One region of the Pseudomonas koreensis genome, then DNA from elsewhere that is predicted to be linked to it. Evidence: predicted binding sites of a transcription regulator. Region 1 holds the regulator's gene; the other holds the start of a gene.
What was found. Region 1 encodes FliA, which starts transcription of late flagellar genes. Its sites were predicted from a motif close to CTAAAGTTTNNNNNNNNNNNGCCGNTAA; they were not measured.
Positions count from the first base shown of each region.

Region 2: the regulator FliA is predicted to act here: its motif matches at 3,837-3,864, upstream of J2Y90_RS05030 (methyl-accepting chemotaxis protein).

Region 1 is NZ_JALJWP010000001.1:3,045,905-3,051,031, reverse strand. It holds gene J2Y90_RS13700 (chemotaxis protein CheA) at 1-496, opposite strand, end outside; gene J2Y90_RS13695 (protein phosphatase CheZ) at 551-1,339, opposite strand; gene J2Y90_RS13690 (chemotaxis response regulator CheY) at 1,358-1,729, opposite strand; gene fliA (RNA polymerase sigma factor FliA) at 1,897-2,637, opposite strand; gene fleN (flagellar synthesis regulator FleN) at 2,634-3,464, opposite strand; gene flhF (flagellar biosynthesis protein FlhF) at 3,581-4,921, opposite strand; gene flhA (flagellar biosynthesis protein FlhA) at 4,933-5,127, opposite strand, start outside.
Region 2 is NZ_JALJWP010000001.1:1,068,873-1,073,999, reverse strand. It holds gene J2Y90_RS05045 (putative bifunctional diguanylate cyclase/phosphodiesterase) at 1-1,202, shown strand, start outside; gene J2Y90_RS05040 (NorM family multidrug efflux MATE transporter) at 1,311-2,705, opposite strand; gene J2Y90_RS05035 (LysR substrate-binding domain-containing protein) at 2,866-3,786, shown strand; gene J2Y90_RS05030 (methyl-accepting chemotaxis protein) at 3,973-5,127, shown strand, end outside.

The DNA.
Region 1 (5,127 bases):
AGTCCAGCAGTTGTTCGAATTCGTTATCGGTGATGTCTTCCGATGCGCTTTCGGCGACCGGCTCTTCCACCACTTCTACCGGTGCAGCAACCGCTTCATCAGCCGATTGCGGCTCGGCCAGACGCGCCAGCGCGGCCAGCAGTTCCGGCGTGGCGGCGGTGATCGGTGCACGCTCGCGGACTTCGCTGAACATGCTGTTCACCGCGTCCAGTGCTTCCAGCACCACGTCCATCAGTTCTGCATCAACGCGACGCTCACCCTTACGGAGGATGTCGAACACGTTTTCGGCGATGTGACAGCACTCCACCAGCTCATTGAGCTGAAGGAAGCCGGCGCCCCCTTTTACAGTGTGGAAACCGCGAAAAATTGCATTGAGCAGATCTGCATCATCCGGGCGGCTTTCCAGCTCGACCAGTTGTTCGGACAGTTGCTCAAGAATCTCGCCGGCCTCAACCAGGAAATCCTGAAGGATCTCTTCATCGGCGCCGAAGCTCATTAATGGGGTGCTCCTACAGGTCTAAAAACCCAAAAAACCTGAAATTCCGAAATACTAGAATCCAAGGCTGGATAACAAATCGTCCACATCGTCCTGACCGGACACAACGTCTTCTCGTTTATCGGCATGAATCTGCGGACCTTCACCCTGCGAGAGATGTTTTTGTGGATCTTTTTCGGCAAGCATTGCGGCGCGGTCATGTTCGATGCCCGCAAAGCGGTCGACCTGACTGGCCATGAGCACGAGTTTGAGCAGATTGCTTTCGACTTCGGTGACCAGTTGGGTCACACGCTTGATCACCTGACCGGTGAGGTCCTGGTAATCCTGAGCCAGCAGGATGTCGTTGAGATTGCTCGACACCGCACGGTTGTCCGTGCTGCTGCGTGACAGAAAACCGTCGACCCGGCGCGCCAGTTCGCGGAACTCTTCAGCCCCGACCTCGCGACGCATGAAGCGGCCCCAATCGGCGCTCAACGTCTGCGCTTCATCAGCCAGACTGTTGACCACCGGCGTGGCGCTTTCCACCAGATCCATGGTGCGGTTGGCCGCGGCTTCCGTCAGCTTGACCACATAGCCCAGACGTTCGGTGGCGTCGGTGATTTGCGACACTTCCTCGGCCTGCGGCATGTGCGGATCGATCTGGAAATTGACGATCGCACTGTGCAGTTCACGTGTGAGCTTGCCCACTTCCTGATACAGGCCGCGGTCACGGGTCTGATTGAGCTCATGGATCAGTTGCACCGCGTCGCCGAACCTGCCTTTTTCAAGACTTTCGACCAGTTCGACCGCGTGTTTTTTCAGGGTCGATTCGAAATCGCCCTGGGATGATTCGTTATGCTCCATAGCTCCCCCGCGCATTCATCAGCCGATGCGTTCGAAAATCTTCTCGATTTTGTCTTTCAACGCTTGAGCCGTGAAAGGTTTGACCACGTAACCGTTCACACCGGCCTGAGCGGCCTCGATGATCTGCTCGCGCTTGGCTTCGGCAGTCACCATCAACACCGGGAGGTGCTTGAGTTTTTCATCGGCACGCACGTGGCGCAGCAGGTCGATACCGGTCATGCCCGGCATGTTCCAGTCCGTTACCAGAAAGTCGATGCTGCCGCTGTTGAGCACCGGAATGGCAGTGGTGCCATCGTCGGCCTCGACGGTGTTGGTGAACCCAAGATCGCGCAGCAGGTTCTTGATGATCCGCCGCATCGTTGAGAAGTCATCAACGATGAGGATTTTCATGTCTTTGTTCAATTCGACCTCCAAGCAGTCTTAAACGCGCCCAGCACCTGGACGCGCCACTTCAATCAATCGGCGCAGCACTTAAAGTTTGTCTGGAGCACAACGGATCGAGACCGGCGCCGTTGATCACCGCACCAGCCTCGTTTCGCAGTGTCCCCACACTGCCTTCAGCGCGCTCGCCACTCCCCCAAACGCCCCCGCAGACGGGCCGCGCACTGGCTGTGTAACTGGCTGACCCGCGATTCACTGACGCCAAGGACTTCACCGATTTCCTTGAGGTTCAGCTCTTCGTCGTAGTACAGCGCCAACACCAGTCGCTCACGCTCCGGCAAATTGGCAATCGCGTCCGCCAGCGCCGCCTGGAAGCGTTCATCTTCCAGATCGCGTGACGGCTCCATATGCGCACTGGCGCCATCCTCGTGCAGCCCTTCGTGTTCGCCGTCCTGCAACAGGTCGTCGAAACTGAACAGGCGACTGCCCAAGGTGTCATTCAGAATCCCGTAGTAATCGTCGAGACTCAATTGGAGTTCGGCCGCAACCTCGTGATCTTTAGCGTCACGGCCGGTTTTAGCTTCAATCGAGCGAATCGCGTCGCTGACCATCCTGGTATTACGGTGAACCGAGCGTGGCGCCCAGTCCCCTTTGCGCACTTCGTCGAGCATCGCGCCGCGGATTCGAATGCCCGCGTACGTTTCGAAACTGGCGCCTTTGCTGGCGTCGTATTTGGTCGAGACTTCGAGCAAACCGATCATCCCGGCCTGGATCAGGTCTTCGACCTGCACGCTGGCCGGCAGGCGTGCCAGCAAGTGATAGGCAATGCGCTTGACCAGTGGCGCGTAGCGCTCGATCAATTCGTATTGCGCGTCACGCGCCGACTTTTTGTAAAGATTCATGCCACTGGCGGTCATATCACAGGCCCTGCGGTTTGCTGCACGAGACGCTCGACGAAAAATTCCAGATGACCGCGCGGGTTGGCGGGCAGCGGCCAGGTGTCGACCTTCTGGGCGATGGCCTTGAAGGCCAGCGCGCACTTGGAACGGGGAAAGGCTTCGTAGACGGCGCGCTGCTTCTGCACCGCTTTGCGCACACTTTCGTCGTAAGGCACGGCGCCGACATATTGTAGGGCGACGTCGAGAAAACGATCCGTGACCTTGGTCAACTTGGCGAACAGGTTGCGCCCTTCCTGCGGGCTCTGCGCCATGTTGGCCAGCACGCGGAAGCGGTTCATGCCGTAGTCGCGATTGAGCAACTTGATCAGCGCGTAGGCGTCGGTGATCGAAGTCGGCTCATCGCACACCACCAGCAACACCTCTTGCGCAGCGCGAACGAAACTGACTACCGAGTCACCGATACCCGCAGCGGTGTCGATCACCAGCACGTCGAGATTGTCGCCGATGTCGCTGAACGCCTGGATCAGACCGGCGTGTTGCGCCGGGCTCAGGTGCACCATGCTCTGCGTGCCGGAGGCCGCCGGCACGATGCGAATCCCGCCCGGCCCCTGCAACAGCACGTCGCGCAATTCGCAACGGCCTTCGATCACGTCGGCCAGTGTGCGTTTGGGTGTCAGCCCCAGCAGAACGTCGACATTTGCCAGGCCCAGGTCGGCGTCCAGCAGCATGACCCGACGGCCAAGCTCTGCCAGCGCCAGCGACAAGTTCACTGACACGTTAGTCTTGCCGACGCCACCTTTGCCGCCGGTCACCGCGATCACCTGTACGGGATGCATGCTGCCCATGTTATTTCTTTACCTTGTCTTGCATAGACGGAGGCCACATTACTGGCTGCGCGTTCCCGATCGGAACAATGCGTGGCAGACCATCGATGTAGGTACAAAAACTGTTCATGATTACCTCAGCCAACCTGCTTGGTCGGGCTGTGATAGATATCAGCGAACATGTCAGCCATGGCTTCTTCGCTGGGTTCTTCCTGCATTTGCACGCTGACGGCGCGGCTGACCAGTTGATGACGGCGCGGCAGATGCAGATCATCCGGAATCCGTGGGCCATCGGTCAGGTACGCGACCGGCAATTCATGACTGATCGCCAGGCTCAACACTTCGCCGAGACTGGCCGTTTCATCCAGTTTAGTCAGGATGCAGCCGGCCAGCCCGCAACGCTTGTAACTGTGATAAGCGGCGGTTAGAACCTGTTTCTGGCTGGTGGTTGCCAGGACCAGATAATTTTTCGAGCGAATGCCACGCCCGGCCAGGCTCTCGAGCTGCATGCGCAACGCCGGATCACTGGCTTGCAGCCCGGCAGTATCGATCAAAACCACGCGTTTGCGTAGCAGTGGATCCAATGCCTGCACCAGCGACTGGCCCGGATCGACGTGGGTCACCGGCACATTGAGAATGCGGCCGAGGGTTTTCAATTGTTCCTGCGCGCCGATGCGAAAGCTGTCCATGCTCACCAGCGCAACGTTCTGCGCGCCGTACTTGAGCACATAACGCGCGGCCAGCTTGGCCAGCGTGGTGGTCTTGCCCATGCCGGCGGGGCCGACCATCGCAATCACACCGCCCTCTTCCAGCGGCTCGACTTCCGGTACGGCAATCATCCGCGCCAGGTGCGCCAGCAGCATGCGCCAGGCCTGACGCGGCTCTTCGATATCGGTAATCATCGCCAACAGATCGCGCGACAGCGGGCCGGACAGGCCGATGCGCTGCAGACGACGATACAGATTGGCCTGGGCCGGACGGCTGCCTTGCAGCTGATTCCAGGCCAGGGTGCCGAGCTGCACTTCCATCAGCTCGCGCAGGCTGTTCAACTCAAAACGCATCGACTCCAGCGCTCGCGGATCGACACCCGCCGAAGCTTGCGCAGGGGCTGCGGCCGGACGGGCCGGGGCAGCGTAGGTTGGCTCGCTCAGCGGCTCGGCAGCGGTCAGCGGCAGGCCTGCGGTCAATGGCAGCCCGGCGAACAACTGCTGATTGGTGTTGCCATCGGCTTCGCCACGCAGGCTCAGCTCGGCCTGGGCGGTGACGATGCGCGACTGGGTCTTGCGCAGCTCGTCTTCGAGTTCCATGTTCGGGACCCGTGGTGCCAGCGCCGACAATTTGTAATCCAGTGCCGCCGTCAACTCGACGCCGCCGGCGATGCGGCGGTTGCCGATGATGGCGGCATCAGCGCCCAGCTCATCGCGAACCAGCTTCATGGCCTGACGCATATCGGCGGCGAAAAAACGCTTAACTTGCATAAACCACTACCTCAGCCGTTGGGCCCTACTGTCGCAACGATGGTCACTTGCTTGTTGTCCGGTACTTCCTGGTAGGCCAGCACATGCAGCCCAGGGACTGCGAGGCGGCCAAAGCGCGAGAGCATCGCGCGAATCGGGCCTGCCACCAGCAGGATCACCGGTTGGCCTTGCATTTCCTGCCGCTGGGCCGCTTCGATCAACGAACG
Region 2 (5,127 bases), 2.0 Mb from region 1:
ATCTCGACCTCGACAATTTTCGCCATGCCAACGATGCCCTCGGCCATCAGGCCGGCGACCGCCTGATCCTGCAGGTCGTCGCGCGGCTGAAAAGTCAGCTGGAGGCGGGCGACCAACTGGCGCGGCTGGGCAGTGATGAATTCGCTCTGCTGATCGACACCCGCCGCGCGCCGCAACGCGCCGAGTGGATGGCCGAACGCATCACCGAAGCTTTGGCCGAGCCTTATTGGGTCGACGGCGAAAGCCTGCTGATCGGCTCCAGCCTCGGCATCGCTCACGCCCGCGCCAACGGCGGTGCGGATCCCTTGATGTGGCATGCGCACATCGCCATGCAGCAGGCCAAGAGTACGCAGGGCTGCACCTTCCATATCTTCAACGAACGCATCAACCGCAACGCGCGGAGCATGGCCGACCTTGAAAGCGAGCTGCGCCGGGCCTTGCGCCGCGATGAGCTGGAACTGCATTACCAGCCACGCCTGAACCTCGAAGACGGCCAGATTGTCGGCCTCGAAGCCCTGGTGCGCTGGCGTCATGGTGAGCGGGGTCTATTGCCGCCGAGTGAGTTCGTGCCGCTGGCCGAACAAAGCGGTCTGATCGTGCCATTGGGTTACTGGGTGATTTCCCGCGCCTTGCGCGACATGCAGGCTTTGCGCGAGCAAGGTCTGCCGGCGCTGCACATGGCGATCAACCTGTCGTTCCGGCAGTTTCAGGACAGTCAGTTGCTGCCGACGCTCAGTCGTCTGATTGCCGAGCGTGGCGTCGAGGCGCAGTGGCTGGAATTCGAACTGACCGAAACCGCGGTGATGCGGCGCAGCGATCTGGTCAAGCAGACCATGGACGCCCTCGGCCGCCTTGGCGTGCGCTTCTCGCTGGACGATTTCGGCACCGGTTTCTCCTCGTTCGTGCACCTCAACAGCCTGCCGATCACCTTGTTGAAGATTGACAAGAGTTTTGTCGGCGGCATGGAACAGCGTGAAGAGAACCGCAAACTGGTGCACGCGATGATCAACCTCGCGCACAACCTGCACCTGGAAGTGGTTGCCGAAGGGGTCGAGACGCCGGAGCAGCTGGATTTGTTGCGCGGGTTTGGTTGCGATCAGGTGCAGGGCTATCTGATCAGCCGGCCGTTGCCGTTGGAGGAGCTGGTGGAGTATCTGACGTCGGGATCGAGCCAGCAGCCGGCGCTGGAAATCGTCGGTTGATCACCATCCCCTGTAGGAGTGAGCCTGCTCGCGATAGCTTTTCAACAGTCAACATTTGCATTGACTGATATACCGCTATCGCGAGCAGGCTCACTCCTACAGAGGACCTCATTCGGCCTGGGGGATGTTGAAACCTTCAGCTTGCGGCTCGCGCCGAATCATCCGCTGCATCTTCCATTCGAATGCCAGTGTCAGGCTCACCGCCGCGCACGCCAACCCCAGCGCCAGACCCCACCAGACGCCGGTCGGCCCCCAATTGAGGTGGAACGCCATCCACCACGCCGCCGGTGCGCCAATCAGCCAATAGCAAGCGAGCCCCACGAGAAATGTGGTCTTGGCATCCTTGAGCCCACGAATGCAGCCCATGGCAATTGTCTGGGTTCCGTCGAACAGCTCGAACCACGCCGCGACCGCCAATAGGCTCACCGCCAGACGGATCACCTCGGCAAATGCCGGGTCGTTATGGTCGAGGAACAGGCCGACCAATTGGTTCGGCCACAGCCAGAACACCAGGGCAAAGCCGAGCATCACCACCGCGCCGAAAGCGATGCCGACCCGCCCGGACATCCGTGCATCGACCAGTTGCCCGGCGCCGTAGTGTTGGCCGACGCGCATGGTGATGGCGTAGGACATCCCGGCCGGGACCATGAACGCCACCGAAACGATCTGCAGGGCGATCTGATGCGCGCCCATTTGCGTACTGCCCATGGTGCCCATGCACAGCGCAGCGAAAGCGAACAGGCCGACTTCCACCGCATAGGTGCCGCCAATCGGCAGGCCCAGGCGCCAGAGTTCCTTCAGGTATTGCCGATTCGGCCGCGACAGGCCAGTGCGCAGCGGATAAGCGTCATACGCCGGATGCCGGCGAATGTGCCAGGCCAACGCCAGTGCCATGCAATTGGCGACGATCGCCGTGACCAGACCGATGCCGGTCAGCCCCAGGTGCGGCAGACCGAACATGCCGGTGATCAGCGCGTAGTTGAGGAGGAAGTTGGCCACGGTGCCGGCGAGGCTGATCACCATCACTGGCGTCGCCCGGCCAATGGCACTGGTGAAGCCGCGCAGGGCCATGAAGCTCAGATAACCGGGCAGAGCGAAGGGCAGGGCGATGAGGAATTGCCCGGCGGCGTTGACGTTGGTTTCGGTCTGGCCGAACAGCAGCAACACGGGTTTGAGATTCCACAACAGCAGCCCGGCGCCGAGCGCCATCAACCAGGCCAGCCACAGCCCGGCCTGAGTCAGGCGCGCGGCACCAAGGATGTCGCCGGCGCCCTGACGGATCGCCACCAGTGTGCCGACCGCGGCGATTACGCCGATGCAGAAAATCGACACGAACGAGTAACTCGCCGCACCGAGGCCACCACCGGCCAGCGCTTCGGGACTCAAGCGCGCCATCATCAGGGTGTCGGTCAGCACCATCAGCATGTGCGCCAACTGCGAAGCAATCAGCGGCCCCGCCAGCCGCAGAATGGCCCAGAGTTCGGTACGCACAGGATGCCGCATGGTCATCACCACCCAAATATCAGAGGGAACAGAAGAGCGTCGATTCTCGGCGCTTGGCAGGCGTTGCACAAAGGGATAAAAAGGATGGGTGGCATGATTAATACTCATGCTGAAACGTGCCCGCCGATTTGGCCCTACCCCCGCTACTGGAGCTTTTTGTATGTCCCGACGCCTGCCGCCGTTGTATGCCCTGCGCGCATTCGAAGCGGCAGCGCGACACAGCTCGTTCACTCGCGCGGCGGAAGAACTGTCGATTACCCAGAGCGCGGTCAGTCGGCACATGCGCACCCTTGAAGAACATTTCGCCTGCCGACTGTTTCACCGCAGCGGCCGCAATCTGCAACTGACCGAATCGGCACGGCTGCTGTTGCCCGGTATCCGCGAAGGCTTCGCCGCCCTTGAGCGAGCCTGCAACACCTTGCGCGCCGAGGACGACATCCTGCGCATGAAGGCGCCATCGACCCTGACAATGCGTTGGCTGCTGGCGCGCTTGAGCCGCTTCCGCCATTTGCAACCGGGCAATGAGGTGCAACTGACCAGTGCGTGGATGGACATCGATTCGGTGGACTTCAACAACGAACCATTCGATTGCGCGGTGTTGCTCAGCGACGGGCATTTCCCACCGGACTGGGAAGCGAGCCTGCTGTTTCCCGAGGAATTGATTCCGGTCGGCGCGCCGAACCTTCTTAATGATCAACCCTGGACCGTGGCGCGTCTCGCCGCCGCTGAACTGCTGCACCCGACTCCGGATCGCCGCGACTGGCGCAGTTGGCTGGAGCGCATGGGTTTGTCCGATCAGATCTCGCTCAAGGGCGGGCAGGTGTTCGACACCCTGGAACTGGGCATGATCGCGGCGGCGCGCGGCTACGGTGTGTCAATGGGCGATTTGTTGATGGTTGCCGAAGATGTCGCGCAAGGACGCTTGAGTCTGCCGTGGCCGACGGCGGTCGCCAGTGGCCTGAATTATTACCTGGTGTGGCCAAAAACCCGTCCGGGAGGTGAACGTTTGCGCCGTTTGAGCGACTTTCTGCAAAGCGAAGTCCGCGCCATGCAACTCCCGGCGGTTGCGCGCTTGAGCTGAAACGTTCGAGCCGGCACAATGCCACTACTGCGCCATACCCACGCAACGCGCTCAAGTATTCGGTTTTACCGCCGACTAGGAGCATGTGGAACCGTCGTGCCGGTTTCGCGCTACCCCATTATTAGAATATTTTCCGGGCAATTACCGCGATCAAGGAGGATTCGGTGGCTCGGCCAGGAGCTGTTCATGTCTCAACCTCGTGCTCGGATCGCCTCGCAGTTGGGCCTCGCCCTCGCTGTAATACTGGCGATAGTTATCAGCGGCAGTACGGTGTTCGCCTTGCGTTCGCTGGATTCCGCCAACCTCGCCACCCGTGAAGAGCATCTGGCCAGTGAGGCCCGGCTGCTGGCCGATCAACTGAGTACCTTCCACGGTACGCTGCGCGAAAGCACCCTGCGCCTGAGCGGGCTGTTTGAAAAACGCTTCGGGGGCGGCTTGAGTGTGCACCCGGATCAGCCAGTGGCCGTGGCCGGCGTGCAGACCCCGGGCCTGCATCTGGGCAACGAGGTGCTGAACAACAACTTCAAGGAAGTTGACGAGTTCAAGCAGATGACCGCCGGCGTGGCCACGGTATTCGTGCGCAGCGGCGAAGACTTCATTCGCGTCAGCACCAACGTCAGCAAGCAGGACGGCACCCGTGCCATCGGCACCGTGCTCGATCATGCCAACCCGGCCTACGCGAAGTTGATGGCGGGGCAGAGTTATGTCGGCCGCTCGCTGCTGTTCGAGCGCTACTACATGTCGCAATACACCCCGGTACGCGACGCGGGCGGCAAGATCATCGCCGTGCTGTACGTCGGCTTCGACTACACCGACGCGCAAAACGCGCAGTTCGCCAATCTCAAGCGCTTCCGCATCGGCAAGACCGGCTCGCTGGCCCTGCTCGACGAGCAGAACAAATGGCTGGTGCCGATTGCCGGCGTGGAAAACCTGGATCAAGCCGCCCCGACCATCAACAACCTGGTGAAAACCCCGGGCAAGGGCGAGTTCTGGAGCGACAAGGGCGAAGACTTCTACAGCATCGCCGTACCGTTCGAAGGTGGCCCGTGGTCGGTGGTAGCGAGCATGCCGAAAGCCGAGATCCGCGCGGTGACCTGGAGCGTCGGTACGCAACTGGCGATCGGCAGCCTGCTGGCGATGTTGCTCGCGGTCGGTTCCGTGGTCTGGCTGCTGCGCAGCAAGCTTGCGCCACTGGGCGATCTGGTGCGCCAGGCCGAGGCCTTGGGTGCCGGTGATCTGAGCGTGCGTCTGAACGTATCGAGCCACGACGAAATCGGTCAGCTTTCCCGCGCCTTCAACCAGATGAGCCAGGCCCTGTCGACCATGGTCGAGCATATCCGT